Regions from separate parts of the Sodalis sp. RH15 genome, predicted to be linked through region 4. Evidence: predicted binding sites of a transcription regulator. Region 4 holds the regulator's gene; each other region holds the start of a gene.

The links. Region 4 encodes PurR, which represses purine synthesis genes. Its sites were predicted from a motif close to CANGCAAACGTTTGCNTG; they were not measured.
Region 1: a site for PurR is predicted at 1,614-1,631, ahead of gltB (glutamate synthase large subunit). Genes of this name have one in related genera too.
Region 2: a site for PurR is predicted at 5,965-5,982, ahead of gcvT (glycine cleavage system aminomethyltransferase GcvT). Genes of this name have one in related genera too.
Region 3: a site for PurR is predicted at 1,799-1,816, ahead of purE (5-(carboxyamino)imidazole ribonucleotide mutase). Genes of this name have one in related genera too.

What each region holds. Positions count from the first base shown of each region.
Region 1 covers NZ_CP178738.1:969,725-977,177, forward strand. The annotation lists gene gltB (glutamate synthase large subunit) at 1-1,496, opposite strand, end outside; gene ACL2XO_RS04515 (TIGR01212 family radical SAM protein) at 2,189-3,127, shown strand; gene arcB (aerobic respiration two-component sensor histidine kinase ArcB) at 3,230-5,563, shown strand; gene elbB (isoprenoid biosynthesis glyoxalase ElbB) at 5,801-6,460, shown strand; gene mtgA (monofunctional biosynthetic peptidoglycan transglycosylase) at 6,457-7,191, shown strand; gene dolP (division/outer membrane stress-associated lipid-binding lipoprotein) at 7,224-7,453, opposite strand, start outside.
Region 2 covers NZ_CP178738.1:1,229,687-1,237,139, forward strand. The annotation lists gene ACL2XO_RS05800 (5-formyltetrahydrofolate cyclo-ligase) at 1-469, opposite strand, end outside; RNA gene ssrS (6S RNA) at 493-676, opposite strand; gene zapA (cell division protein ZapA) at 776-1,105, opposite strand; gene ACL2XO_RS05815 (YecA family protein) at 1,304-1,885, shown strand; gene pepP (Xaa-Pro aminopeptidase) at 1,968-3,281, shown strand; gene ubiH (2-octaprenyl-6-methoxyphenyl hydroxylase) at 3,285-4,463, shown strand; gene ubiI (FAD-dependent 2-octaprenylphenol hydroxylase) at 4,492-5,721, shown strand; gene gcvT (glycine cleavage system aminomethyltransferase GcvT) at 6,143-7,243, shown strand; gene gcvH (glycine cleavage system protein GcvH) at 7,266-7,453, shown strand, end outside.
Region 3 covers NZ_CP178738.1:1,786,193-1,793,645, forward strand. The annotation lists gene ACL2XO_RS08330 (NADP-dependent isocitrate dehydrogenase) at 1-43, shown strand, start outside; gene purK (5-(carboxyamino)imidazole ribonucleotide synthase) at 124-1,200, opposite strand; gene purE (5-(carboxyamino)imidazole ribonucleotide mutase) at 1,197-1,706, opposite strand; gene ACL2XO_RS08345 (UDP-2,3-diacylglucosamine diphosphatase) at 1,946-2,674, opposite strand; gene ppiB (peptidylprolyl isomerase B) at 2,686-3,180, opposite strand; gene cysS (cysteine--tRNA ligase) at 3,549-4,934, shown strand; gene ybcJ (ribosome-associated protein YbcJ) at 5,190-5,402, opposite strand; gene folD (bifunctional methylenetetrahydrofolate dehydrogenase/methenyltetrahydrofolate cyclohydrolase FolD) at 5,415-6,278, opposite strand; tRNA gene ACL2XO_RS08370 (tRNA-Arg) at 6,462-6,538, shown strand; gene ACL2XO_RS08375 (GNAT family N-acetyltransferase) at 6,915-7,433, opposite strand.
Region 4 covers NZ_CP178738.1:3,277,460-3,284,912, forward strand. The annotation lists gene cfa (cyclopropane fatty acyl phospholipid synthase) at 1-803, opposite strand, end outside; gene purR (HTH-type transcriptional repressor PurR) at 1,231-2,247, opposite strand; gene ACL2XO_RS14945 (YnhF family membrane protein) at 2,447-2,536, shown strand; gene ACL2XO_RS14950 (C40 family peptidase) at 2,562-3,458, opposite strand; gene ACL2XO_RS14955 (hypothetical protein) at 3,540-3,719, opposite strand; gene ACL2XO_RS14960 (Grx4 family monothiol glutaredoxin) at 3,851-4,198, shown strand; gene rnt (ribonuclease T) at 4,325-4,990, opposite strand; gene gloA (lactoylglutathione lyase) at 5,242-5,649, opposite strand; gene ACL2XO_RS14975 (DUF1289 domain-containing protein) at 5,817-6,062, shown strand; gene slyA (transcriptional regulator SlyA) at 6,588-7,022, shown strand; gene ACL2XO_RS14985 (glycine zipper 2TM domain-containing protein) at 7,168-7,453, opposite strand, start outside.

The DNA.
Region 1 (7,453 bases), 2.3 Mb from region 4:
CTCGGCCTGCTGGACAGCACGGCGAACGGGGTATCGTCCCCCATGGAGCCGGTGGCTTCCTGGCCGTTCTCCCCCAGCACGCGCAAAATGGAATCCAGCTCTTCATTAGAGTAGCCGAACTGTTTTTGATAACTGGCCAGCCGGCTGTCGTCCAGTTCGCGATGGCCTACCTGGTCGTCGGCGAGCTCTTCAAACGGCGTCAGGCGACGGACATTCTTTTCCATCCACTCTTTATAGGGATGGCGGCTTTTCAAATCGTCATCGGTTTCCGCCGAATGGAGGATGCGCCCGTTGCGGGTATCGATAACCATCAGTTCGCCGGGTCCGACGCGGCCCTTTTCCACCACTTCATCCGGCTGGTAGTCCCAGATCCCGACCTCGGACGCGCAGGTGATCAATTTGTCGGTAGTGATGACATAGCGCGCCGGACGCAGGCCGTTGCGATCCAGGTTGCAGGCGGCGAAACGGCCGTCGGACATCACCAGGCCGGCCGGTCCGTCCCAGGGTTCCATATGCATGGAGTTGAAATCGAAAAAGGCGCGCAGCTCCGGATCCATGTTCGGATTGTTCTGCCAGGCCGGCGGCACCAGCAGGCGCATGGCGCGAATCAGGTCCATGCCGCCGCTGAGGAACAGTTCCAGCATATTGTCCAGCGAGCTGGAGTCCGAACCGGTTTCATTGACGAACGGCGCGGCGTCCTGCAAATCCGGAATCAGGGGGGTTTTCAGCTTATACGCACGGGCCCGCGCCCACTGACGGTTGCCGGTGATGGTATTGATCTCGCCGTTGTGGGCCAGATAACGGAAAGGCTGGGCCAGCGGCCAGCGCGGCACGGTATTGGTGGAGAAGCGCTGATGGAACAGGCAAATGGCCGATTCCAGCCGCAGATCCGCCAGGTCCAGGTAAAAACGCGGCAAATCCGCCGGCATGCACAGGCCTTTATAAATGGTCACCAGGTTCGAGAGGCTGCAAACATAAAAGCTGTCGTCAACCACCCGTTTTTCCACGCGGCGGCGCGCCACATACAGACGGCGTTCCATATCGCGCGGGCGCCAGCCGGCCGGGGCGTTGACGAAAATCTGCTCGATGCGGGGTAGGGAGGAGAGGGCGATATCACCCAACACGTCCGGATTGATGGGAACCTCGCGCCAGCCGATGATGGACAGCGTTTCGTTTTGCAGTTCCTCTTCCATTATCTTCCGGCTGGCGCGGGCTTCCTCTTCATCCTGGCTGAGGAAAATCATGCCCACCGCATAGTTCTTGGCCAAACGCCAGCCGCGCTCTTGCGCCACCATGCGGTAGAACCGATCCGGCTTTTGCAACAGCAAGCCGCAGCCGTCGCCGGTCTTGCCGTCGGCCAGGATCGCGCCGCGATGCTGCATACGGGCCAGCGCATGAATTGCAGTACGCACCACTTTATGGCTGGGCTCGCCTTCGATATGGGCAATCAGGCCGAAGCCGCAGTTGTCTTTTACTTGGGATTCATCGTACAACATATTCATGGACCTCCCCAGGCTCCAGGTGACTCTTACAACCTACTGCGAACAGGCGTATCAATATCGAGCGGCAGCGGATCAAACGCGTCAACACGCTGTTTTACCGCTGGCCCGCTCCGCGAAAACCTTATCGTGGCGGTCTTACTCATGATAAACGACTTGCTTTAAGAAGGAATCTCATTAACTGCATAATTATGACGCGTCGTCAGCCCCGCCGGAATTCTTCCAGCGGCCTTCCAAATTAACGAGAAACACCACGCAGGTCAAATATGCCCGTCGACCGTCCCGGTTAGGGCCAAAACACGATTAACCATATGATTAGAAATAACTTAATAGCTATTTAATAACCATTATCCCTGCAAATCATCCCCTGCCAATCATGCGCTGTCGCACTATAGTGCAGCCATTGGATCTCTGCACCATGCTAGGGCGGACAGCTTTAATAGCAGGATATGCTGATATGGAGTGTTTTTGCCCATTATGTCTCTGTTTTTACAAATTAGTGACTATTTGAATAAGCCACCCGGCTCGAATAAGAAATATTAATCATAGCAGGTATGATTTATTTCTCATTATTATTGCATAATTATGCTTCTTTGGCGGCGGCTGCAGGGGGCTTTGATCGATATCATCATGCAAAGATGATAATTCCGCTAGCATTAACGGCCATACCCGAACCGGATGTAAAGAATATGCAGTTGCCGCAAGTAGTCAATATGTTTGGCGGGGATCTTTTGCGCCGCTATGGACAGAAGGTCTATAAACTCTCGCTGCATGGCGGGTTTAGCTGTCCCAACCGTGACGGGACCCTGGGCCGGGGCGGCTGTACTTTTTGCAATGTTGCCTCGTTTGCCGATGAAAATCGGCAATTCCTGAGCGTGGCCGAGCAGTTCGCCGAACAGACAGGCCGTATCGATCGGGCAAAACGCTACCTGGCCTATTTCCAGGCCTATACCAGTACTTATGCAGAAGTGCGCGAACTCGATCGGCTCTACCGGCAGGCCTTGGAACAGGCGGATATCGTCGGTATTTGTATCGGCACCCGTCCCGACTGCGTCCCGCCGGCGGTGCTGGATTTACTGGCGGAATACCGGCAGCAGGGGTATGAAGTCTGGCTGGAGCTGGGGTTGCAAAGCGCACAGGATAAAACTCTGCACCGGATCAATCGCGGTCATGATTTCGCCTGCTACCAGCGCACCGCCGTCCTGGCCCGCCAGCGGGGACTGCAAGTGTGCGCCCATTTGATCATAGGTTTGCCGGGAGAAGACATCGCCCACAACCGGGATACGCTGGAAAAGGTATTGGCCGCCGGGGTAGACGGCCTGAAACTGCACCCGCTGCTGGTGGTGGAGGGCAGCACCATGGCGGCCGCCTGGCGGGCGGGACGGTTACCGGTGTTGACGCTGGAACACTACACTGCCCTGGCCGGCGAATTGATCCGTCGCACACCGCCTGAGGTGCTGTTTCACCGCATCAGCGCCAGCGCCCGCCGTCCGACGCTGCTTGCACCGTTATGGTGCGAAAACACGTTCACCGGCATGAATGCCATCTATCAGGACCTGTTGGCCAACGGTCCCCAGGGCGCCGCCCTCGGCACACCCTATCAAGGGATGAAGCCGCGCTTATCATAAACTGCGAGGTTCTTTCCTATCAGGCAACCTCAAGCCGCGGATTTCGCTAAAAAACTGTTTTTTGAGGTATCATTGACCCTAATGCTACTTAAGGAAACCGCTATGAAGCAAATCCGCCTGCTGGCGCAATATTACGTCGATCTGATGGTGAAATTAGGGCTGGTGCGGTTCTCGCTCCTGCTGGCGTCGGCGCTGGTGGTGCTGGCGATGATTGTGCAAATGGCCGTCACCATGCTATTGCGCGGGGAAGTGGAAAGCATCGACGTGGTGCGATCAATCTTTTTCGGCCTGCTGATAACGCCCTGGGCGGTATATTTCCTTTCGGTGGTGGTGGAACAGCTTGAGGAGTCGCGCCAGCGGCTGGCCCGACTGGTGGATAAGCTCGAAGAGATGCGCAACCGCGATTTACTGCTTAATCAGCAGTTGCAGGAAAATATCGCGCAACTGAACCAGGAAATCGCCGATCGCGAAAAAGCCGAAGACGCCCGCCAGGGCGCGCTGAACAAGCTGACCGAAGAAATGGCGCGCCGTGAACAGGCGCAAATCGAGCTTGAACAGCAATCCTCCCTGCTGCGTTCTTTTTTGGACGCCTCTCCCGACCTGGTGTATTACCGCAATGAAAATAAAGAATTCTCCGGCTGCAACCGGGCAATGGAGCTGCTGGTGGGTAAAAGCGAGAAGCAGTTGATAGGCCTGACGCCCAAGGACGTTTACGGACCGGAAATTGCCGATAAAGTCATTGAGACCGACGAAAAGGTCTTCCGCCATAACGTCTCGCTGACCTATGAACAGTGGCTGGTCTATCCTGACGGGCGCCGGGCCTGCTTCGAGCTGCGCAAGGTGCCGTTTTACGATCGCGTGGGCAAACGGCATGGGCTAATGGGTTTTGGCCGCGATATAACCGAGCGTAAGCGCTACCAGGACGCGCTGGAGAACGCCAGCAGGGAGAAGACCACCTTCATCTCTACCATCAGCCACGAGCTGCGTACGCCCCTTAACGGCATTGTAGGGTTAAGCCGTATTCTGCTGGATACCGACCTCAACAAAGAACAGCTCAATTACCTTAAAACCGTGCACGTCAGCGCCATTACCCTGGGAAATATTTTCAACGATATTATCGAAATGGACAAACTGGAGCGCCGCCACGTCCAGCTGGATAACCAGCCGCTGGACTTCACCGCCTTCCTGGTGGATTTGGAGAACCTCTCCGGTCTGCTGGTACAGCCCAAAGGGCTGAAGCTGGTGATGGACGCCCAGGAGCCGCTGCCGCGCAATATCGTCGCCGACGGTACCCGGTTGCGGCAAATCCTCTGGAATCTCATCGGCAATGCGGTGAAATTCACCCAGCAGGGAAAAATCACCATCCGCATCCACCGGGAAGAGCCGGATCTGCTCTGTTTCGACGTACAGGATTCCGGCATTGGCATCCCTGAAGAAGAGCAGGATAAGATTTTTGCCATGTATTACCAGGTCAAGGATCAGCAAGGAGGCAAACCGGCCACCGGCACCGGTATCGGCCTGGCGGTATCGAAACGCCTGGCGCAGGCCATGGGCGGCGATATCCAGGTGAAGAGCCGCCGGGGCGAGGGGGCCTGTTTCAGCCTATCCATCGTCGCGTCTGAGGTCGTTCCCGACGAGGGAAATGAAGAGGAAGAACTGCCTTTGCCGGCGCTCAACGTCTTGCTGGTGGAAGATATCGAACTCAATGTAGTGGTGGCCCGCTCGGTGCTGGAGAAGCTGGGCAGCAGCGTGGATGTCGCCATGAACGGCCACGATGCGTTGACCATGTTTGATCCGGACGAATACGACCTGGTGTTGCTGGATATCCAGTTGCCGGACATGACCGGCCTGGATATCTCGCGCCAGCTGCGTAAGCGTTACAGCGATCGGCATTTGCCGCCGTTAATCGCCCTGACCGCCAATGTGCTCAAAGATAAGAAAGAGTATCTGGACGCCGGCATGGACGATGTGCTGAGCAAGCCGCTGTCGGTATCGGCCCTCACCGCCATGATAAAAAAATTCTGGGACCAGCCGGATAAAGCCGCCGATGACGATGATGATGACTCGGCGGCGGAGCAAGAGCAGCAGGCCGTTCTGGATATCGCCATGCTGGAACAGTATCTGGATCTGGTGGGGCCGTCGCTCATCAGCCAAAGCCTGGAGATGTTCGAGAAGATGATGCCGGAGTATCTGGCGGCTCTTGACGGCACCATGGCCGCCCGGGATCAGCGCGCCATTGCCGAGGAAGGCCACAAAATCAAGGGCGCCGCCGGTTCAATCGGCTTGGTGCGTCTACAGCGCCTGGCGCAACAGATTCAGTCGCCGGATATGCCCGGATGGTGGGATAACGTGCAGGGCTGGGTCGATGATTTGCACCGGGAATGGCCGAACGATGTGCTGACGCTTAAGGCTTGGGCTGGGAAGGCAAAAAAATGACCCCGACGTAAGCCGGGGTGCGCGAATATAGCGCCAACACCAGGGAAACTGATTCTCGCCACTGTGCAGAGTTATCGGGCGTTCTTGGTTGGCAAGTCACTAAAATTCATTAAGCGTTAGTAAACAACATAGCAAAAGAACGAGATAATGTTACAAGAACCATTAAAATTTGGGATGTAGAATAGACTTTGTCAATAGAAATAAGATTTTGACCGCCATGACAGAAGAGAGATTTCTATGAAACGTGTGGGCCTCGTTTTAAGCGGCTGTGGTGTGTATGACGGCAGCGAAATACATGAAACGGTACTGACGCTGCTGGCTCTCGAACGGGCGGGCGCCGAAGTAATATGTTTTGCGCCGGATAAGATGCAACCTATTGTGATTAATCATCTTTCCGGTGAAGAAATGACGGAGAAACGCAACATGCTGGTGGAGTCCGCGCGCCTGGCCAGGGGTAAAATCCACCCCCTTTCCGAGGCGGATGCGGATAAGCTCGATGCCCTGATTGTGCCCGGCGGTTTTGGTGCCGTACGCAACCTCAGCGATATTGCCTTAAGGGGAATCGAGGGAGAAGTCGATGCCGATTTACGACAGCTGACCCGTCAAATACATAAGCAAAATAAAGCAATTGGTTTTATTTGCATCGCCCCGGCGTTATTGCCGAAACTCATCGACACCCCCGAACCTCTGCGGTTGACCATCGGCACCGACAGCGATACGGCGGAGATGATCGATGATATGGGCGCGACCCATGTTATCTGCCCGGTGGACGATATCGTGCTGGATGCCGCAAACAAAGTGGTCACCACCCCGGGCTATATGCTGGCCACCTCCCTCGCCGATCTGGCTAAAGGTATCGATAAACTGGTATCCCGGGTATTGGCATTGTGCGAATGAGGTTTCGGTCCGGCGGAAAATCCGGACTATTTCGCCGAAGCGCGCGGTGGCTGCTGATTGGCTGCGGGGCCATTCTTGCCCTCTGGGTGGCCGCCATTCTGCTCTTCTCCTTTGTGCCGGTGCCTTTCTCGGCGGTAATGGCGGAGCGCCAGCTGGGGGCCTGGCTGCGCGGCGACGGCGGTTATGTGGCCCACTCCCGCTGGGTGGCGATGGATGACATCGCCCCGTCCATGGCGTTGGCGGTGATTGCGGCGGAAGATCAAAAATTCCCCTGGCACTGGGGATTTGACATTGAAGCCATACAGGCCGCCGCCGCCCACAATGAGCGCAGCCAACGCATCCGCGGCGCCTCCACCCTGTCGCAGCAAACGGCGAAAAATCTGCTGCTGTGGGACGGACGAAGCTACTTCAGAAAAGGGCTGGAGGCCGGTTTAACCCTGGCGATGGAAACGGTCTGGACCAAACGGCGTATTTTGACGGTCTATTTAAACGTTGCGGAATTCGGTCGCGGCACCTTTGGCGTCGAGGCCGCGTCGCAACGCTATTTTCATAAGCCCGCCGCACGCCTGACCCCATCGGAGGCAGCGCTGCTCGCGGCGGTATTACCCAATCCGCTGCATTTTCGCGCCGAAGCGCCCTCGCGCTATGTGCAGATGCGCCAGCAGTGGATATTGCGGCAGATGCGCCAAATGGGCGGGGAACAATTTTTGCGGGAAAACCATCTTCGTTAGCCGGCCCCGCCGCGGCGGCGGGGGGCATGATGTTATTTCAGAATGGTAAAGGCAGTAGTGACATGCTGTACGCCGCTGACCCGGCTGGCGATTTCCGCCGCCGACTGGGCCTCTTTATTGGTCACCAGCCCCAGTAAAAACACCTCGCCGTTTTCCGTCGTGACCTTCACGTTGGATGATTTCACCGAGTCGCTGGCCAGCAGCTGCGAACGGATTTTGGTGGTAATCCAGGTGTCCATGGAAGCACGTCCCATGCTTACCG
Region 2 (7,453 bases), 2.0 Mb from region 4:
AGTGCCGCAAGGTGCGATCATAAAAACCGCCGCCCATGCCGAGCCGCTGGCCCTGTGCATCAAACGCCACCAGCGGGGTAAACAGCACATCCAACCGCGCCGGGGGCAGCAGGCGGGTGATATCCAGTTTGGGTTCGCTGATGCGCAGGCGGTTGACCGTAAGCGGGGTATCGGCATCATAGCGCAGGAACAGCAAATGTCCCGGGCTGAACGGGTGCAGCACCGGCAGGTAAATCTGCTGGCCGCGCCGGCGGAGGGCATCGATTATCGGCCGGGTATCCAGTTCGCCGTCAAAGGATAAAAACAGCGCCAGGGTTTTGGCGGCGGCGATGCGCGGATGCGCCAGCAAGCGTTCGGTAACCGCGTTTGAGGCGTCGGCCTGCTGCCGGGGGCTTAACGCTCGCCGTGCTTGACGGATTTGATTGCGGATGGACTGCCGCAGGATTGATTTGTCCGACGCTGGAGTCATAGAAAAGACGATGGTATGGAAAGGGGATCTCCGAGATGCCGCCGCAGGCTGTAACCCTTGAACCCATGGTTCAAGGTGAACGCAGCGTTCTAACCTTAAGGCTTCTCGGACGAACCGAGCATGCGCACCAGTTAAAGATCGCCACATTCTTGTGGTATAAATTATCGGCTCAGGGGACTGGCCCGCTGGCGAACACCTCAGAGAAATTTTATTTGTACGATTCGCGGGCTGAAACCCCGGCGACTATCGTTATTTGTACTGCTTGCTGCTATTCGAACCCCTTGCCGCTGTTCGAACTGCATACCGCTATTCGAACTGCGTTCCCGGACGTTCGGAAATCCGTCCTTGCTCTACCAAGGCTTGTTCGATCGTTTGCTGCAATAACCGGATTCGCTGCTCCATATTGGCCGCATAATCGCGCGTTTTCAACCTTTCTTGCGCCAGTTCGTGACAGACGTTCAAGGCCGCGATAAAAACAAGCTGTTCCGTATTGGTGACTCTAGTTCGAACTTTAAGATCTTGCAACCGCTGATTAAGATCCTCGGCCGCCTGGTTCAACGCTTCTTGTTGTTCCGGCGGGCAATTCACCCTCAACGTGCGGCCGAATATTTGAATATCTACCGGTTGTGCGGACATACCACCTTCCTGCATTGTTGCCGCGCCAACGCTTATCGCCACCCGTTTCACCATTGCGGGAGCAAAAGCGGACGCTACTATAATCAATCTATATAAAACAATCTATATAAAACAGAAGTTACAAGCCCTTTCTGGTATAGCGACGGACCTTGGTGGTAGCATAACACGAACTTATCCTGCCAACGACGATGAAAGCGCATGTCTATACAAAATACCTTGCCGGACTATGAAAATCTGAATCAGCTGCTTACCCAGCAGGCGGTGGCGTTAACGTCGGCGGAAATGCATGGTTTGATCAGCGGAATGCTGTGCGGCGGAAACCGGGACCACAGCTGGCAGACCCTGGTGCATGAGTTGACCAATGAAGGGCTGGCTTTCTCGCAGACCCTGGCGGAACCCTTGCGCCAGCTGCATGAGAGCACCGCCCACTCCCTGGAGGACGAAGAGTTCATGTTCCAGCTGCTGCTGCCGGATGACGAAAGTGCGACGGTGTTTGACCGGGTGGACGCCCTGGCGGGCTGGGTCAATCATTTCCTGCTGGGGCTGGGAGTTGTCCAGCCCCAGCTGGATAAAGTCAAAGGAGAGGTGCGGGAGGCGATTGACGATTTGCGTAATATCGGCCAGCTGGGTTATGACGAAGACGAAGATCAGGAGGAGTTGGCGCAATCCCTGGAAGAAGTCATCGAATATGTCCGTATGGCGGCGATTCTTTGTCATAATGATTTTACGCACCCGGAATCATCCGCGCCGCAGGAAAAACCCAAACCGACCTTGCATTGAGCCTTTGGCCCGCTCAGGTATCAGGCCGCCGGCACGGCGATAGCCGGTCAATACCATCACCATGAAAAGGCAGGAGAGAGTGATGACTCAACAAGAATATTTACGCCGTCGTCAGGCGTTGCTGGCAAAGATGTCTCCGGCCAGCGCCGCCGTAATTTTCGCTGCGCCGGAAGCGACACGTAATGCCGACAGTGAATATCCTTACCGTCAAAACAGCGATTTCTGGTACTTCACCGGCTTTAACGAGCCCGAAGCCGCGCTGATCCTGATTAAAAGCGATGAAACCCACCATCACAGCGTACTGTTCAACCGGGTGCGGGATTTAACCGCGGAAACCTGGTTCGGCCGCCGCCTGGGCCAGGAAGCCGCGCCGGCCAAGCTGGGGGTGGATCGGGCCTTGCCCTGGGATGAGATCAAAAATCAGCTGCACCTGTTATTGAACGGCCTGGATGTGGTGTATCACGCGCAGGGGGAATATCCGTTCGCCGACGAACTGGTGTTCAATGCCCTGGCAACGCTGCGGCGCGGTTATCGCCAGCAGTTAAAGGCGCCGGCTACGCTGACTGATTGGCGTCCCTGGGCACATGAGCTGCGCTTGTTCAAATCGGCGGAAGAAATCGCCGTGATGCGCCGCGCCGGTGAAATCACCGCCCTGGGCCATACCCGCGCTATGCGGGCCTGCCGGCCGGGCATGTATGAGTATCAGCTGGAAGGGGAAATCCTGCACGAATTCAACCGCCACGGCGCGCGTTTCCCCTCTTATAACACTATTGTCGGCAGCGGTGTGAACGGCTGCATTCTGCATTACACCGAAAATGAAGCGATCATGAAGGACGGCGATCTGGTGCTGATTGACGCCGGCTGCGAGTATCGGGGCTATGCGGGGGATATCACCCGGACCTTCCCGGTGGGCGGCAAGTTCAGCGCCGAACAGCGTGCCGTCTATGATATCGTGCTGGCGTCGCTGAATGCCTCGCTGGCGCTCTTCAAACCGGGCACCAGTATCCGCGACGTGACCGAGGAAGTGGTGAAAATCATGGTAACCGGCCTGGTGAAGCTGGGGGTCCTGAAGGGTGAGGTAACCACCCTGATCGGCCAGCAGGCCCATCGGCGTTTCTTCATGCACGGGCTGAGCCACTGGCTGGGGATGGATGTCCATGACGTGGGGGATTACGGTACGCCCGAACGGGGCCGGATCCTGGCGCCGGGCATGGTGCTGACCATTGAGCCGGGCATCTATATCGCTCTGGATGCAGACGTGCCTCCAGCCTATCGCGGTATCGGCATCCGCATCGAAGATAACATCCTCATTACCGAACAGGGCAACGAAAACCTTACCGATTCGGTGGTGAAGGATCCGGACGCCATCGAAGCGCTAATGGCGGCGGCGCGCTAATTCATGACGGTAATCATCATTGGCGGCGGCATGGCCGGCGCCACCCTGGCGCTGGCATTGTCCCATCTGACCGGGGGGCGGCTCGACATCGATCTGGTGGAAAGCGCCGCTCCTGAAAGCCATCGCCACCCCGGCTATGACGGCCGGTCCATTGCCCTTGCCCAGGGGACCTGCCGGCAATTAACCGCTATAGGCGTCTGGCCGGCGCTGATGCCCGGCGCTACCGCCATTACCCAGGTGCAGGTCAGCGATCGCGGCCACCTCGGTAAGGTGCGGCTTGACGCCGGGGATTACCGGGTGCCCGCGCTGGGTTACGTGGTGGAGCTGCATGACGCGGGGCAGCGGCTGTTTTCGCTGTTGCGCCGGGCGCCCGGCGTCAGGCTGCATTGTCCCGCCACCGTCGCCACCCTGACCCGGCGCCGGGACGATGTGGAAGTGCGGCTGGATAACGGCGGAGTATTAACCGGCCGGCTGGCGGTGGCGGCGGACGGTTCCCATTCTCCCGTGGCCCGGCAATGCAATATCCAGTGGCGGCAGCAGGATTACCGGCAACTGGCGGTCATTGCCAACGTTTCCACCGCCATGCCCCACCGGGGCAGGGCCTTTGAGCGCTTTACCGAACACGGTCCGCTGGCGTTACTGCCCTTGTCGGGGGGACGCAGCGCGCTGGTCTGGTGCTTGCCCGAGTCACGGCGGGAAGAGGTCGGCGTCTGGGATGACGCCCGGTTCCGGGAGGCGTTGCAGACGGCGTTCGGCTGGTCCCTCGGGCGGATTGTTACCGTGGGGCAACGGCAGATTTATCCCCTGCACCTGCGTACCGCCTCGCATCATATCTCCCATCGCCTGGCGCTGGTGGGCAATGCGGCGCAAACCCTGCACCCCATCGCCGGGCAGGGGTTCAATCTGGGGTTGCGCGACGTGATGACCCTGGCGGAGACGCTGGCGGACGCGGCGGGACAGGGGCTCGATCCCGGCGGCTATGCGGTATTGCAGCGCTATCAACAGCGCCGGTTGCCCGATCAGTCCGGAACGGTAGGCATTACCGACGGGCTAATCGACGTGTTTGCCAACGGACACCCGCCGCTGGTGATTGCCCGTAATCTGGGGCTGCTGGCCATGGCGCATTCACCCTGGCTGCGGGACACCCTCGCGCGACGCACCCTGGGCTGGGTGGAGCGTTAATTTCCGGCCTTCAACAAGGACTTCAGCTATGCAAGCATTCGATGTGGTGATCAACGGCGGCGGAATGGTGGGTTTGACCCTGGCCTGCGGTCTGCAGGGCAGCGGCTTGCGCGTCGCGGTGGTGGAGCAGCGGATGCCGGAAGCGATTCCCCCGGCCGAAAGTCCGGCGCTTCGGGTCTCCGCCATCAATGCCGCCAGTCAGCGCCTGTTGCGGCATGTCCGGGTATGGGACGATATCGTCGCGGTGCGCGCCACGCCCTACCGGGGCATGGAAGTCTGGGATAACGACAGCTTCGGTAAAATCGCCTTTGACGGCGGTCCCTTGGGATTCGAGCAGCTTGGGCACATTATCGAAAATCCGGTCATCCATCAGGCACTGTGGCGCCGGGCCGCCGGGTTATCGGATGTCGAGCTGTTTTGCCCGGCGTCGCTACGGCAAGTAGCCTGGGGCGAAAACGAGGCGTTTATTACCCTGGATGACGATCGGATGCTGACCGCCCGACTGGTGGTGGGGGCGGACGGCGCCGATTCCTGGCTGCGGCGCTATGCCGATATTCCGCTGACTTTCTGGGATTACCAGCATCATGCCCTGGTAGCCACCGTGCGTACCGAGCGCCCCCACGGCGGCATCGCCCGCCAGGCGTTTCACGGCGACGGAATTCTGGCGTTTCTGCCGCTGGCGCAGCCCGATGTCTGTTCCATCGTCTGGTCCCTGCCGCCGGAGTCGGCGGAGCAGCGGCGGCAAATGCCGGCGGAGCAATTCACCGCGCAATTGGCCCGGCACTTTAATCTGGCCCTCGGTTTATGCACGCTGGAAAGCGAACGGTTGACATTCCCCCTTACCGGCCGCTATGCCCGGGATTTCGCCGCGCACCGTCTGGTGCTGGTGGGAGACGCGGCGCATACCGTCCATCCGCTGGCGGGGCAGGGGGTGAATCTGGGATTGATGGATGTGGCCGAATTGCTGTCTGAACTGCAGCGATTGCAAATCGCCGGCAAGGATATCGGCCATTATGCCTATCTGCGCCGCTATGAACGGCGCCGCAAGCACAGCGCCGCCGTTATGCTGGCGGGCATGCAGGCCCTGCGTGAGCTGTTTGACGGCAATAATCCCCTCAAAAAATGGGTTCGTGACGCCGGATTGCGTTTAGCGGATACGCTGCCCGGTGTAAAACCGCGCCTGATCCGGCAGGCCATGGGGCTTACCGAACTGCCGGCCTGGCTGGATGAAGACGCCCGTTCGACTGAAAAAATCTAATCCAAGGGTTTTTTTTCATTATTATTTCTAATCCGAAGCCTCGGCAAAACGTATTCCAACAGCGTTTCGTCGGGGTTTTTTGTTATCAAATTTTGCGTTGAGGTCCTCCGATTTACCGTTTGTGCGCCGTTATAATCCCTTTGTCAGCATATCATGCTGATGAGGCGGGGAGCGTCGTTTAACATTATACTTCCCGGCGGGATAATTTAATTTATGGTTTCCCCCTGGATTAGGTGGTAACTTCTGGCAAAAGGTATCGTTTGCGCCGATGGAAGCCTATTTTTCGTATAGGTCGAAAGCGTCGGCGCCTTCCAGGACATTTGTTGTATAGCCTCAATAATTCGAGTTGCAATAAAGCCAATGTAATGCAACGTGAAGCATGGCGGTTATATCGTCTGAATTGACCACAAAGAGAGAAAAGATGGCCCAGCTGACATCGCTGTACGAACAGCACATCGCGTGCGGCGCAAAAATGGTGGATTTCCATGGCTGGATGATGCCGTTGCATTATGGTTCGCAACTGGAGGAGCATCACCAGGTCCGCCGGGACGCCGGCATGTTCGATGTTTCCCATATGACCATCATCGATCTCCAGGGATCCCGCACCCGTGAATTTTTGCGCTACCTGCTGGCCAATGATGTGGCAAAGCTGACCCAGCCGGGCAAGGCCCTGTACACCGGGATGCTGAATGCGTCCGGCGGCGTGATTGACGATTTGATCGTTTATTTCCTGGCTGAAGAGGATTTCCGCCTGGTGGTGAATTCCGCCACCCGCGAAAAAGACGTTGCCTGGGTCACGGACCATGCCGAACCGTTTAATGTCCGGGTAACCGTGCGTGACGATTTAGCGTTGATCGCCGTGCAGGGACCGCAGGCCCAGGCCAAGGCGCGGACGCTCTTTACGCCCGAGCAGCTGGCGGCGGTGGCCGGTATGAAGCCCTTTTTCGGCGTGCAGTCGCAGCATTTGTTTATCGCCACTACCGGCTATACCGGCGAGGCGGGCTATGAAATCGCCCTGCCGAAAACCCGGGTGGAGTCGTTCTGGCAACAATTGCTGTCAGCCGGGGTCAAACCCTGTGGCCTGGGAGCGCGGGATACCCTGCGCCTCGAAGCCGGCATGAATTTATATGGGCAGGAAATGGACGAAAGAATTTCGCCCCTGGCCGCCAACATGGGCTGGACCATCACCTGGCAGCCGGAAGACCGTGATTTTATCGGCCGTGAGGCGCTGGAAGCCCAGCGCCGCGCCGGCACCGAACAGCTGGTGGGCCTGGTGCTGACCGAAAAAGGGGTGCTGCGCAACGAACAAACGGTGCATTTCACCGACAGCAACGGCAACCGGCAGACGGGGATCATCACCAGCGGCTCCTTTTCCCCGACGCTTGGGGTCAGTATTGCCCTGGCCCGCGTACCCGCCGGTATCGGCGAGCAGGCTATAGTATTAATCCGTAACCGCGAAATGCCGGTTAAGGTGACCAAACCCGGTTTTGTCCGCGCCGGTAAACCGGTCGTTCAATTTTAACTTTGCGAGAGTGAGGATGGCGATGAGCAGCAGCGTGCCTAAAGAACTAAAATACACCACGTCCCATGAGTGGGTCCGTGACGAGGGCGAAGGCGTTTACAGCGTCGGTATCACCGAACATGCCCAGGAGTTGCTGGGAGACATGGTATTTATCGATCTGCCGGAAGTGGGCGCCGAATTCGCCGCCAGCGATGATTGCGCCGTGGCGGA
Region 3 (7,453 bases), 1.5 Mb from region 4:
GAGCGCCACCTTGAACAACGCGATAAAGGCGGTAATGGCCTGAATATAGCGGGCTGGCTTCAGTAGGACGGTAATAGGGAAGGCCCGCTGTATTGGGGCCTTTTTTTGACCGACGGTCAGGATTCAGGGCAGCTCGGCCAGCCGAAGCTGTGCCCAATGCAGCCCGCGCTGATACTCCTCTGGCAACTGTGGCGCCAGCCGCGTCAGGCTGCGATGCAAAACGCTCCGATCGGGATGGTTGAAGTTAAGATGGCCCACCTTGCGTCCGGGCCTGACCTCTTTTTCATACCAATGTAAATGCACCAGAGGATCGTTAAGCCAGCCCTCGTTGACGCCGGTGCCAATCAAATTCACCATCACCGACGGCGCGGTGATCACGGGTTTAGGCAACGGCAAATTCAATATAGCCCGCAAATGCAGCTCGAACTGGCTGATTGAAGCGCCGTTTTGCGTCCAGTGGCCGCTATTATGCACCCGCGGCGCCAGCTCGTTAATCAACAAGTCATCGCCGAGAATAAAACACTCCATCGCCATCACGCCGACGTAATCCAGTTCATGCATGATGGCCGACAGCATCAGCTCAGCCCGGTGCTGCGATGCGGCGTCCGGCTGCGGCAGCGCGACGCTGGCGCGCAAGATGCCGTCCTGGTGCAGATTATGGGTCAACGGATAAAAAACGCTGCTGCCGTCAAACCCGCGGGCGCCGATTAACGACACCTCGCCGGAGAAGGGGATGCCCTGTTCCACAATACAGCTGCCATAGCAATCCTGGGGCAGGCCGGCTTCTTCGCCGGGAGTGAGCCGCCACTGGCCGCGTCCGTCATAACCGCCCACGCGGCGTTTGACGATAGCCAAATCACCAAAGGAATTGAACACCTGCGGCCACTGCGCCGCCCCGCTGAGCTCTTCCCATGGCGCGGTGGACAGCCCGAGCTGGTCCAGCAATTGTTTTTGCGTCAGGCGATCCGCCAGCCGCGGGAATATATCCCGGTTAACGAATGCCTTATGGCGCGCCAGCTCCAGGGTCAGGGGTGTTTCGGGCCAGCGTTCGATTTCAGCGGTAATCACGCTTTGCTGGAACGGCACCGATTCAGGCTCCGCGTCCAGGCCCACCGGGAATACCTGTATGCCCAGGGGCTCGCCCGCCTGACGCAGCATGCGCCCCAGTTGGCCGTTGCCTAAAACACAAACCGGTTTCATGCGTCCTCCCGCGGATCGGGATGGGCCAGAACCTCGTCGGTTTGCGCCTGCCGCCAAGCCGCCAAACGGTCCGACAACGCCTGGTCATGCAAAGCAAGTATCTGTGCCGCCAGCAATGCGGCATTGGCGGCGCCGGCCTTGCCGATGGCCAGGGTGCCCACCGGTATGCCGCGAGGCATCTGCACAATGGAATAGAGGCTGTCCACGCCGCTCAGCGCCGCGCTCTGTACCGGCACCCCCAGCACCGGCAGTAGGGTTTTGGCCGCCAGCATGCCCGGCAGGTGGGCCGCGCCCCCCGCCCCGGCGATGATCACCTGAAAACCCGCCGCCGCCGCTCCCTGGGCAAATTCAAACAGCTTATCCGGTGTACGGTGCGCAGAGACGATTTCCGCCTGAAAGGAGACCTGCAGGGAAGTGAGAATGTCCGCGGCGAACTGCATGGTTCCCCAGTCACTTTTGGATCCCATCACGATGGCGATTTTTGCCGGGGCAGGATTGGCTTGCATGGACGGAATGCTCCTGTGGTTGCGCTAAAACGACCCCCGTCACGCCGGGATGCCGGTAAAAGAGGGCGTAGAGCATATCATGTGTCACGGGCGAGGAAAACGGTTGCGTATCCTGTTAAAGCAGAATTATAGATCACATATATCACCTAACGCGGACCAATGGAAAAGAGGCGCCGATAACATTCCCAGCACCTGTTTCAGACATAGCTGACGTATGGGAGGAAAGAATTTTGCGCCGGCTAGCCCTCGAAGGGGAATTCAATCAGTTCGATACTTTCCCGGCTGACCTTGATCATGGAGCCCTGATGGTGCCAGGCGCCGAGCACCGCCCGATGGAGCTGGCCCGAGGACAGTGGCTGGATGTGGATGGCCGGGCGGTGGGTATGGCCGTGAATCAGCCAGTCCACTCCATGGCGCTCGGCGACGGCGGCCACCGCCTGCGGGTTGACATCCATGATCTCCGGGGATTTTGCCTGGTTGGCCTGTCGGCTCCCGGCGCGCATCCGATCGGCGATACGCAGGCGCCAGCGCAGCGGCAATGCCAGGAATAATCGCTGCAGCCAACGCCGGTTGACCCGCCGCCGGTAACGCTGATAGCGGACATCATCGGTACACAGGGTATCCCCGTGCAAAACAAGGATTCGGCGATCGTATAAATCCAGTCGTTGCTCTTCGGGCAGTATGATCATGCCGCAGGCATCGGCGAAACGCCGGCCCAGCAGGAAATCACGGTTGCCGTGGATAAAAAAGCACGGGATGCCCTTTTTATGCAGCGCGCGCAGCGCCGCGGCGACTTCGCGATGCAGCGGCGCGGGATCGTCATCCCCTATCCAGGCCTCGAACAGGTCGCCCAGGATATAGAGCGCGTCGGCGTGGATCGCTTGCCGCTGTAAAAAATGCAGAAAACCGGCGGTGATCGCCGGTTCTTTATGACTTAGATGAAGATCCGCAATAAATAAAGTCGCCATTGCAGCAGTGTTTATTCTTCCACCGTCACGCTGGTGATAATGACATCTTCTTTAGGCACATCCTGATGCATGCCGCTGCGGCCGGTGGGGACATTTTTGATTTTATCCACCACGTCCAGGCCGTCGGAGACTTCGGCGAAAACGCAATAGCCCCAGCCGTCGGCATTTTCAGAGCGGAAATTCAAAAAGTCATTATCCACCAGATTAATGAAAAACTGCGCGGTGGCGGAATGGGGATCGTTGGTCCGCGCCATTGCAAGCGTGCCGCGGTTGTTTTTCAAACCGTTGTTGGCCTCGTTTTTGATGGTCGCCTTGGTGGCTTTTTGCGCCATGCCTGGCTCAAAACCGCCGCCTTGAATCATAAAACCGTTAATGACACGATGGAAAATGGTATTATCATAAAAGCCGCTACGGCAGTAATTCAGGAAATTCTCGACGGTTAACGGTGCCTTGTCGGCGAAAGTGTTAATGACGATATCGCCGTGATTAGTGTGGAAAGTGACCATAAATAGTTGTCCTACGAGTCAGAAAAGGAGTTATACCCTATTGATTTCATGTTGCAGCAAGGCGGCAACGTGAAAGATGACGGGTATATTCACTGCCAGGGAAACAGACCGAATTTATAACATAAGTCCGGCGTGGAGTCAGCATACACAGCAGATAACACCGGTTTCTGTTAATATGTCCGGCCAAATCCCCCGCAAAACGGTTGCTTTTCGATCATGGCATAGTCCGTGGCATAGTCCTCCGTGCTCGCTTGGCGCCTGGTCTTGCATTCCCAACGTCTTCAGGGTTCAATACCCCGTTGCATGAACAATCTGTCTAAACCTGTCGGTATGCACACGTACCTGTTACTACCATGGAATGAATGTAGATGCTGAAGATTTTTAATACCCTGACCAGACAAAAAGAGGAATTCAAACCTATCCATGCCGGAAAAGTCGGTATGTACGTGTGCGGTATCACTGTTTATGACCTTTGTCATATCGGCCACGGCCGGACCTTCGTGGCTTTCGACGTCGTCACCCGCTACCTGCGCTTCAAAGGGTATGAAGTGGATTATGTGCGAAATATCACTGATATCGACGACAAGATTATTCACCGCGCGGCGCAAAATAAAGAAACCATAGAACAGCTCACCTCCAGAATGATCGGCGAGATGTATCGGGATTTCGATAAGCTGAATATCGCGCGCCCCAACAGCGAACCCCGCGCCACGTTCCACATGGCGGATATTATCGAAATGGTGGAAACGCTCATCGGCAAGGAACACGCCTATATCGCCGCCAACGGCGACGTGATGTTTGCCGTGGATACCGACCCGTCCTATGGCGAGCTGTCGCGCCAGGACCTGGAACAGCTTCAGGCCGGCGCGCGGGTGGAAGTGGCCGACGTCAAACGCAACCCCATGGACTTCGTGCTGTGGAAGATGTCCAAGGCCGGCGAACCCAGTTGGCCTTCACCCTGGGGGCAAGGCCGCCCGGGCTGGCATATCGAATGTTCGGCCATGAACTGCAAACAGCTCGGTAACCACTTTGATATTCACGGCGGCGGATCGGATTTGATGTTCCCCCACCATGAAAATGAAATCGCCCAGTCCACCTGTGCCCATGAGGGGCCCTATGTGAACTACTGGATGCATTCCGGCATGGTGATGGTGGACAGGGAAAAGATGTCCAAATCCCTGAATAATTTTTTCACCGTGCGCGATGTGCTGAAATATTATGACGCCGAAACGGTGCGTTATTTCCTGATGTCGGGACATTACCGCAGCCAATTGAACTACAGCGAGGAAAACCTCAAGCAGGCGCGATCCTCCCTCGAACGTCTTTATATCGCCCTGCGCGGCGCCGATCCCCAAACCCCCCCGGCGGGCGGCGAAGCTTTCCTGGCGCAGTTCGTTGCCGCCATGGACGATGATTTCAATACGCCGGAAGCCTACTCGGTACTGTTCGAAATGGCGCGGGAAGTCAACCGCCTCAAGGCGGAGAATCCCCAGGAAGCCGCGGGGCTGGCCGCCGCGTTGCGCCAGTTGGGCCATGTTCTCGGCCTGCTGTCCCAGGACCCGGAACAGTTTCTGCAGCACGGCGCCCAAACCGACGATGACGAAACCGCACAGATTGAAGCCCTGATTAAACAGCGTAATGATGCCCGCAAAGAGAAAAACTGGGCCCTGGCGGACCAGGCGCGAAAACAGCTCACCGACATGGGTATCGTACTGGAAGACAGTGCTCAGGGCACTATCTGGCGCCGCGGCTAGAAAGGCGAACGAAAACGCGCCAGAAGGCCCAAGCCGGCCGCTATCGCGCAACGGCCTTCTAAGGCGTTGGTCAATGGTATGGACCCGTTGGGAGGTATTATTTCACTATTGCAGGAGGGGTAGGGGAATATGCCGGCGGCTATGGGGTCCGGGGGGATCAAGTGACCGGTCCCCGGATTGCCGCCCCTGGCGTTGATCTAAGCACGTTGCATGAAAGAGCGCCGTCCTGCCGGTCCATCTCATGAATAGACCGGTTTACTCAACGATCTTCACCACCTGGCCGAGAAATTCCACCTGCTGATTGATCACAACCTTACACCGCTTGCGGGTCTCCATTACCCCGTCTACTTTCACCTGCTGGCCGTTGATGGCGGTTTTCGCCGCCGCGCCGCTATGGCACCATCCCTGGAATTTTAATAAATCGCACAAAGCAATGTGCGGGTGGCCTGCTAGAGAAAAGGTTTCCATCGTATTCCGCCGTTATGATGCTGTATCGTGAAATTCTTCACATGCCTGCAAGGTATTTTGAATCAAGGTGGCCACCGTCATCGGGCCGACGCCGCCGGGTACCGGCGTAATATAGGATGCCCGCTGCGCGGCGACGGCAAAATCCACATCCCCGACCAGCTTGCCGTTATCCAGCCGGTTAACGCCCACGTCCAGCACCACCGCCCCCGGTTTTATCCATTCTCCGGCAATCAGGCCGGGTTTACCCACCGCCACCACCAGGATATCGGCATACTCGATATGCCGCTGCAAATCCTTGGTGAAACGATGGGTCACCGTTACCGTACAGCCGGCCAGCAGCAGCTCCATGCTCATGGGACGGCCGACGATATTGGACGCGCCCACCACCACGGCGTTGACGCCGAAGGTTTCAATGTCGTAACGCTCCAGCAGGGTAATGATGCCCCTTGGCGTGCAGGGACGCAGCAGCGGCGCGCGCTGGCACAGACGTCCGACGTTATAGGGATGGAAACCGTCCACATCCTTATCCGGCCGGATGCGTTCCAGTACATTGATATTATCCATGCCCGCCGGCAGCGGCAACTGCACCAGAATACCGTCGATCTGCCCGTCATCGTTCAGCCGGTCGATAAGCGACAGCAGTTCAGCTTCGCTGACGGTGGAAGGTAAATTGTAGGAGCGCGAGACAAAACCGACATCCTCACAGGCTTTGCGTTTATTGGCGACATAAATCTGAGATGCGGGGTTTTCCCCCACCAGCACCACCGCCAACCCTGGCGCGCGTTTACCCGCGACCAGCCGCTGCTTTACCCGTGCGGCAACGTCATTCCTGACCTGTTGAGCAATCGATTTGCCATCAATGAGTTTTGCTACCATCAGAATCGCTAGTCCATCTGTTTAACGTGCCGAGATGGGCTATTTTGGCAGAAGCGCGGCCCGCTGTCAGGCACTGAATGCGATCAGGCTGTTTATCATGCGAGCAGTCGGCAGAAAAGCCATTGACTCGACCTGCCCGCTACGTATAATCCAAACCGCATTATCCCGCATCTTCGCAGTCGGGCGCCCTTAGCTCAGTTGGATAGAGCAACGGCCTTCTAAGCCGTAGGTCACTGGTTCGAATCCAGTAGGGCGTACCATTTCCAATCAACGGACTATGCTGACTTTAGTCTCGCTTCTTTATCGCCTTGCGCCGTTGGCGCGTTGTTACCGCCTTATATTGCATCCGGTTTATAGGATATATATGTTGAATGGTTAAGTGCCAAGCTGGCATATGCGTTTTAACTCATCGCTGTAATGAAATAATTATCTCAACTGAGAAATCGAAAATCTTCGACCGGTTGTCAGTCTTTAAAAGAATGATGTGAGTAATTTTATTTCGTTTTCAAACCAGAAAAGTTGTTTATATACAGGTTTCAGAGGTAAGGCTATTAAGGAATATAGTTGTTTTAGGGTTCTACGCATACGATGTACTGCTGAATAAAAGAGAGTATCAAGGGGTTAGAAAGCGGAATGTCATTTTTCGATGCTGTAGATGATACTTGCAGGTACGTGAGGATTTTCTTTTACCAATGCTAACGGCCGCATGCCGACTTTTTCAAGCACACGGCGTGATGCGGCGTGATTTTCTCGCACGATGGCCGACACTTCTTTGAGTTTAAGCGTATCGAAGCCAAAATCTATCGCCAAATGGCAAAATTCCGTTGCCAGCCCCTTTCCCCAGCTGTCATAGGCAAAGCGATAACCCAGGTTAATATGGCGATTTTCACCCAAATCGCGAAGGCTCAGGCCGCCAAAACCGATAATACGGTCAGGATTATCTTTTAAAGCAATCGCCCATGTACCGAATAAATGCTGTTGCCAGTGGCTAAGCCAGTTTTCGAGGCGCAGCCTGGCCGCTCGTTCATCGGGTAGGGGACCGGCGGGATTAAAACGGTGGGTTCTCGCATCGCCAAAGATGGAAAAAAGTGCTGATAAATCGTCTTGGTCTGGAGCGCGGGCAATCAGTCGTTCCGATTTAACGGTGGAGTTCATTTAAGGTTGTCACTCAAAAA
Region 4 (7,453 bases):
ATGGTATGGAGCAGGAAAAGGCCGTCGCGTTTCAGGTTGCGATCAATGACGTCGAAATAGGTGGCGTAGTTTTTCGGACCTACGTGCTCAAACATGCCCACCGAAACGATACGGTCGAATTGCACGTTGAGGTCGCGGTAATCCTGCAGCGAGATAGTGACGTCCAAACCTTCGCAGCGATCCTGCGCCAGTTTCTGCTGTTCAGCGGAGATAGTCACCCCCTGAACCGAAACACCGTAGTTCTTGGCCGCATAAGCGGCAAGCCCGCCCCAGCCGCAGCCCACATCCAGCAGCGTCATGCCCGGTCTTAACTGCAGCTTTTCGCAGATCATCCTGAGCTTGTCCTGCTGCGCTTCCTCCAGGGTGGTGGCCTTGTTCCAATAGCCGCACGAATACTGCATATAGGGATCCAGCATCAGGCTGAACAGGTCATTACCCAAGTCATAATGCTCTTTGCCGACAATCCAAGCCCGTTTTTTAGACTGAAGATTCATGAGCCGCGCGGCGGCAACGCGCATAACATCCTTGAAATGCCGGGGAAGCTTATTTTCCAAACCGGCTCTTAAAACGCGCTGAAAAAAGATATCCAGTCGCTCGCATTCCCACCAGCCGTCCATGTAACTTTCACCCAACCCCAATGACCCGTCCTCTAGCACGCGTTTAAAAAATTCCGGGTTCTTGACATGAATATCAAACGGCCTTGCGCCGTTGATCTTTACACCTGCCTCAGCAAGCATTTCATGGATGATTCGATACCAAGCATTATCATGAAAGCTCAGGTCTTCAACACACGAGGAACTCATAGCTTCTCCATCACCTTTCTTCTGTTATAACCCCGTCAGGAAAAGCGTAGCCGATACCTGCGGGCTTTTATAATCATCCACGGGTATCCGTGGTGTCGGATGTACCACAATAAACAGAGGAATATAAAAAACACCAATAGACTGTTTGTCAGACGGGCGCTTCATAAATAGGATGACGCCATGTAAAAACACGACATTCTTTTAAAGCAAAATTATTAGACAACTCGTTATATTTGTTAACGATATTGAGTATAAGCCTGCATTCCGGTTTAGACAATAGCTGACAGAATAATGTATTTCACAGATAAGTTAATGATTTCCTATCGAAACAATAACTCATCAGGCACATTCGGCGGTATGAAATATATTATTACATTCGGGAGCGAATCACCTTTGATAAGGGGCTCAGGAGGCCGTGCGCCGCCCTTCAGGAGCGAAACGGGCCGTCGGCCACCGAACGGCGTACAATCAGGGCGGGATGCACTTCGATAATCCTGGCGTTTTCCCGTTTGCTGGTGATACGGTCCAGCAGCATGGTCAGCGCGGCCTCGCCCAGCTCTTCTTTGGGTTGATGAATGGTAGTCAATGACGGGGTAAAAAAGCACGAATTGCGCACATTATCATAACCGATAATTGAGATGTCATCGGGAACCTTCATGCCCATTTCATCAATGGCGCACATTGCACCCATGGCCATGATATCACCGCCGCAAAATACCGCCGTGGGCCTTTGCGGCCTGGACAGAATGAGTTTCATGGCCTGATAGCCGGATTCCGGTTCGAAATCCCCCTGCACAATCCATTGATGGGGAATGGCGATGCCGGCTTCTTCCAGGGCCCGCAGGTAGCCGCGATGACGGCCGCCCCCGGTATTGCGCGCCAGTTGGCCGGGTATGGCGCCGATATCGCGATGCCCCCTGGAAATCAGATAGCGGGTCGCCATGTAACCCCCGGCGAAGGCATTGTCGATAATGGTATCGGTGAAATCCCGGCGAGCTTCGCCCCAATCCATGACCACCATGGGGATATGGCGATACTCTTCCAGCATATTCAGCAACGGTTCGGGATATTCGGCGCACATCACCAGCAACCCGTCCACCCGTTTTTGCGCCAGCATCGCCAGATAGGCGCCCTGTTTGTTCAGATCGTTATGGGAGTTGCACAGCACAAGGGTATATCCCCGCACAAAACAGTGGTGCTCAATCGACTCGATAATTTCCGCGAAGTAGGGCGCTTCGCTTGAGCTGGCCAGCAGGCCGATGGATTTTGTGCGGTTGATCTTAAGGCTGCGCGCCACGTCGCTGGGGGAATAGTGCAGCTGCCCGATGGCCTCCAAAACGGCGATCTTGGTCTCTTGCGCCACAAATCGCGTCTTATTGATGACATGTGACACCGTAGTGGTGGATACCCCGGCGCGTTTCGCCACGTCTTTAATGGTTGCCATGCGTGTAGAACTCCTGTACGCCGAAATAAATAAATCGCCAATTTTCCTTGATTCGGCACTAAAGTGAAAGCGATAAAGATAAATATGCTCGGGAGTTGCTGCCCGGCAAGCTTTTTTAATCGGGTTATGCGACACTGCTTACAACCTACGGGTGTAAAGATATCCCGTTCAGCGATAGGTGTAGTGATAAGGAGAAGTGATGAGCAGCGATTTCAAATTGTCATTAATGACCACGGTATTTTCCTTGCTGGTGATCATTGCGTTCAGCTTTACCGCGGTAATGAATTAAGGCGCCCAGGCGCCTTTTTTTCCTTTCAGCGAATGGTTTTCGGCGTCACGACCCGGCGGGCGCCGACATAGTGATCCGCCCAATAATCTTCATTCAGATAGCTGATGCGGATATCGCGGCCGGTGCGGGGGGATTCGATAAACCGTCCGTTGCCCAAATAAACGCCCACATGATCCGCCGCGCCGCGGTTGGTGATATGGAAGAAAACCAAATCGCCGCTTTCCAGATCGTCTTTCTTCACCGGCGCCGCATCGCGTAAATGGAACATTTCATTGGCGGTACGGGGCATATGAATCCGTACCACGTCCTTATAAGCATAATAGATCAGGCCGCTGCAATCGAACCCGGTATTGGGCGACATGCCGCCCCAGCGATAAGGCTTGCCCATCTGGGACATCAGCTTGTTCATCGCCGTCAATTTGGCATGCTGATAGCGTTTTTTGTGGCTATCGCTCATGATGATGGGTTGATCGTTGGCAATGAGATCGAGCGTGGCGCTTTCTTTCATCCGATGCCTGCCGTAACCCTTTTTGTAGCCTTTTTTCGGCGGGGTAAACTTGGCTATTTTTTTTGCGGGGGGCATTGGATGCAATTTTTTAACGTGGTTTTTTTCGACGGCCGGCTCTTTCGCTTTGGCGACGGGTAGGGAATGTAATTTTTTATTGCTGCTTTTTTCAGCAACGAGCTCTTTTGGTTTGTCTGTGCTATGACGGGTGATTTTCTGCTCGGTCACCGGTTTGCTTTTTTTGGTTATCTTCAACACCTCTTTAAGAGGTTTTCGTTTGCGTCGGTCACCTGTTTTAGCCGTACTGGACTGTGATTTTCGCTGGTCGGCATTGATACCGGCATTGGGCGCGGCATGCGCCAAATTGAAAAATAACTGAGTAAAAAGCAACACAAAAAGCGTAAAGCATAAACGCATGATTAACGCTATCCTCTGTGGCCCCAAAGAGGGGGTTATAAATGCCTCAAAGGAATTTAAGCTATTTACCCCTACTTTGCATCATGAATTATCATCATATTGTGAATAAACGTGAACGACTGCATATTTGTTGCATTCATCGGCATAATTTGGCGCAAAATTCAACAGTTTTTCAATTGTTAAAAAAGAGTTTGGCAGCCATGCCCCGGTGCCAGGTAAAAGGCCGCCTTTGGTGTTATCCTTTATTAAGGTGCTGCGCATCTTTGTCCGTGCGGGCTATGGCGGGCAAAAAAACGTTTATCTATTTATACGGTAATCGTTAGAATAGTGATTCTGAGCATAATCCCGCCCAGAGCAGATAAGGCCAGCTTATGGCTTGAGGAAGCGAGACAATGACGACGATTGAAAAAATTCAGCAGCAAATTGCTGAAAACCCGATTCTTCTTTATATGAAGGGCTCTCCGAAATTGCCTGGTTGCGGTTTTTCCGCGCAAGCGGTACAGGCGCTTTCCGCCTGCGGCGAGCGTTTCGCTTATGTGGATGTCCTGCAGAATCCGGATATTCGGGCCGAACTGCCGAAATTCGCCAATTGGCCGACCTTCCCGCAATTATGGGTGGATGGTGAACTGATTGGCGGTTGCGATATCATTCTTGAAATGTATCAGCACGGCGAGCTACAGCCGCTTATCAAAGAAACCGCGGTGAAATACGGTTCTCAGGAAGATCAGCCGTCCAATTGAGTCAGTGAGGGCTTCTAGCCTGAGCGTTCAGAACAGAAAAAGCCAATCCTATCGCTGGGATTGGCTTTGATTTTATGGTCAAAACAAACATGCTCTCCCGCTGTTCGGCCATCTCCGTGATTTGATTTAATCAGTTTCGCCGCTGCTATCGTCGCCGAGCGGCGGTACCGGCCAACCTCCGAGACGCTTCCAGCGATTCACCAGTTCGCAAAACAGCTCGGCGGTCCGCTCGGTATCGTACAGCGCCGAATGGGCCTGGCGGCTGTCGAATTCAATTCCTCCGGCGGCGCAGGCTTTCGCCAATACGGTCTGCCCAAGCACCAGTCCGCTCAGCGCCGCGGTGTCGAAGGTGGCAAAAGGATGAAACGGATTGCGTTTGAGATTGGCGCGTTCCGCCGCCGCCATCAGGAAACCATGATCAAAACCTGCGTTATGGGCCACGATTACCGCACGGTTGCAGCCTTGATCCTTTATGCCTTTGCGCACCATCTTGAAGATTTCATGCAGCGCATCGTATTCGCTTACCGCACCGCGTAAAGGATTGGACGGATCGATGCCGTTAAACGCCAGCGCCTCCGGCTGTAACAGCGATCCGGGGAAAGGTTCGACATGAAAGTGCAACGTTTGGTCCGGCACGAGCCAGCCTTCTACATCCATGTTCAATGTCACGGCGGCAATTTCGAGCAAGGCGTCGGTAGCGGCGTTAAAGCCTGCGGATTCTACATCAATGACAACCGGATAAAAGCCGCGGAAACGGCCGCGAAGGGAATTTACATCGTCTATTTCAGCCATGCCTGTTCTTACTATTTAGAAATACAGCCCGCATTATGGCAAATTTTGTTCCGGTATGCATGGCGAATCCATTTTCATTGGCTGCCCGCAATGGAATAGTGCGGTGATTAAACGGAAAATGGGAAGATAATCCTGAAAAGGGACCCCTGTCTTGGGTCCCGTCCGTTACGATGTAACTTTAAGCATTCGCGGATTTATGATGTGCGGCGCATTACCGACCGCCACCGCCGTGCCCGGCCGTGGCCAATATGTCAGTGCCCGAGGCCCAGGCCGGCGTGACGCTGCTCGATCAATTCTATTTTATAACCGTCGGGATCTTCGATAAAGGCGATGATGGTCGTGCCGCCTTTCACCGGTCCGGCTTCACGGGTAACCGTGCCCCCGGCCTGGCGGATGCGTTCGCAGGTAGCGGCGACATTATCTACGCCCAGGGCGATATGGCCATAGGCGCTGCCGAGATCGTAGCTGTCGACTCCCCAGTTATAGGTTAATTCAATAACTGCGCCTTCGGTTTCTTCGGTATAGCCGACAAACGCCAGCGTGTATTTATATTCAGTGTTCTCACTGGTGCGCAATAGGCGCATTTCGAGTATTTTAGTATAGAAATCAATAGATCTTTGTAAGTTTCCAACTCGTAGCATGGTATGTAGCAGGCGCATAATATCCTCTTGGGATCATGACGGGGTAATGTCCGCCGCAGAAAAGGTAGTCGCCAGTATAGACCGTGGGACGGCGGTTTTACAGTATGTCGGACGGGCGGGCGAGGGCAATAAATCTTGCCAGTTGGGTAAATAACGTCTTCAATGAAAGTAAATAAGGAGGGCCTGTGCCGGAACAGCTTGAGTTTTTCACCATACCCAGTCCCTGTCGCGGTATCTGCCAGTCGGACGCCCGCGGCTACTGCATTGGCTGTTTCCGTTCCCGGCAAGAGCGCTTTGACTGGATGGGGATGAATGACAACCAGAAAAAGGAGGTACTGCGTTTATGCCGCCTGCGTTATTTGCGCCTGGCGCGGGCCGCTAAAACGGCGGAGTCTCTTGGGGACGCCCCGGATCAACCCAGCCTGTTTTGACGCTGAGGTGAGTATAGATGAGGTATTAGTGGTACTGATTAATATTATTTTACGAACTAATTAGTAGCTACTTATATATTAAAATTACATTATTACCCTGAATACATGAAATATTGATATTTGTTATGTCTTCATTTAACTTAAATTAACAATAAATCACGCTGAATGACAATAATAGTGTTACAGTTATGAATAATCCGCTTGGCATATGATCTGCCTCAATATGAAAGGGTTAAGGTAGTCGCAAAGAGGAACGGATTATTGAACGTTTCCAGAGATTACCCTAGACCAGGTGGGAAAATGCGAAGGAAGGAGAGTGAATTCATCCGATTCACCGGATGTTTCGAAAACATATGCGCTCTTCGGTAACATCCATTTTATCAAAGGAATAACATGCATATTACATCCATCTCAACTTAAGTTTCACCATATTTATATATATATTTGTATTTTGCCATTCCACCCATTAGAATGGATGGGAATCCAGGGAACAAGCTTAATCAGCTTAATTATAAGGAGAGAGAATTGGAATCGCCATTAGGATCTGATTTGGCGCGACTTGTTCGTGTTTGGCGCGCACTGATTGACCATCGCTTAAAACCTTTAGAGCTTACACAAACGCATTGGATCACGCTGCATAATATTTGCCAATTGCCCCCTGAGCAGTCGCAAATTCAATTGGCAAAAGCCATCGGCATCGAGCAGCCCTCCTTGGTCCGGACGCTTGATCAGCTCGAAGAGAAGAAACTCATCACCAGGCATACCTGCGCCAATGACAGGCGGGCGAAACGTATAAAATTGACGGAGTCCGCCGAGCCAATCATCAAAGAAGTTAATCATGTTATAAATAGTACCAGAGATGAAATCCTGGCGGGTATCTCAGAACAAGAAATTCAATTTCTGAGTAATATGATCGCCAGGCTAGAGAAGAATATCCTGGAACTTTATAATAAATCCTGATCAGTTTGGGTGTGTTGCATATGTTCCATATAAAAAACCGGCATATTTTGCCGGTTCTTTATATAGACAGATGTGAATGATGTCGTACCATTGATTTTCACCCACCGCCTTAACAGTAGGGGAGAAATCACGACATGCCGCTGTGTCAGCGGGGCGAAACGGTCACGCCGCGTCCGTTGCCGGCCATGGCGACGCGTTGGCCCACGCTGAAGCGGGTCGGCCCCTGTTTTTGTACGACGATGATGGTTCTGCCGTCGTCTTCGCGAATGGTCAGCTCCACACCCTGGGTACGGTTCATGGCGCTGCCGACGTTCTGTCCGGCGACGCCGCCCACTACCGCGCCGGCGGCGGTAGCGACACCTCTGCCGGCGCCGCCGCCGATGGTATTGCCCACCAAACCACCCAATACCGCACCGCCGATGGTGCCGATA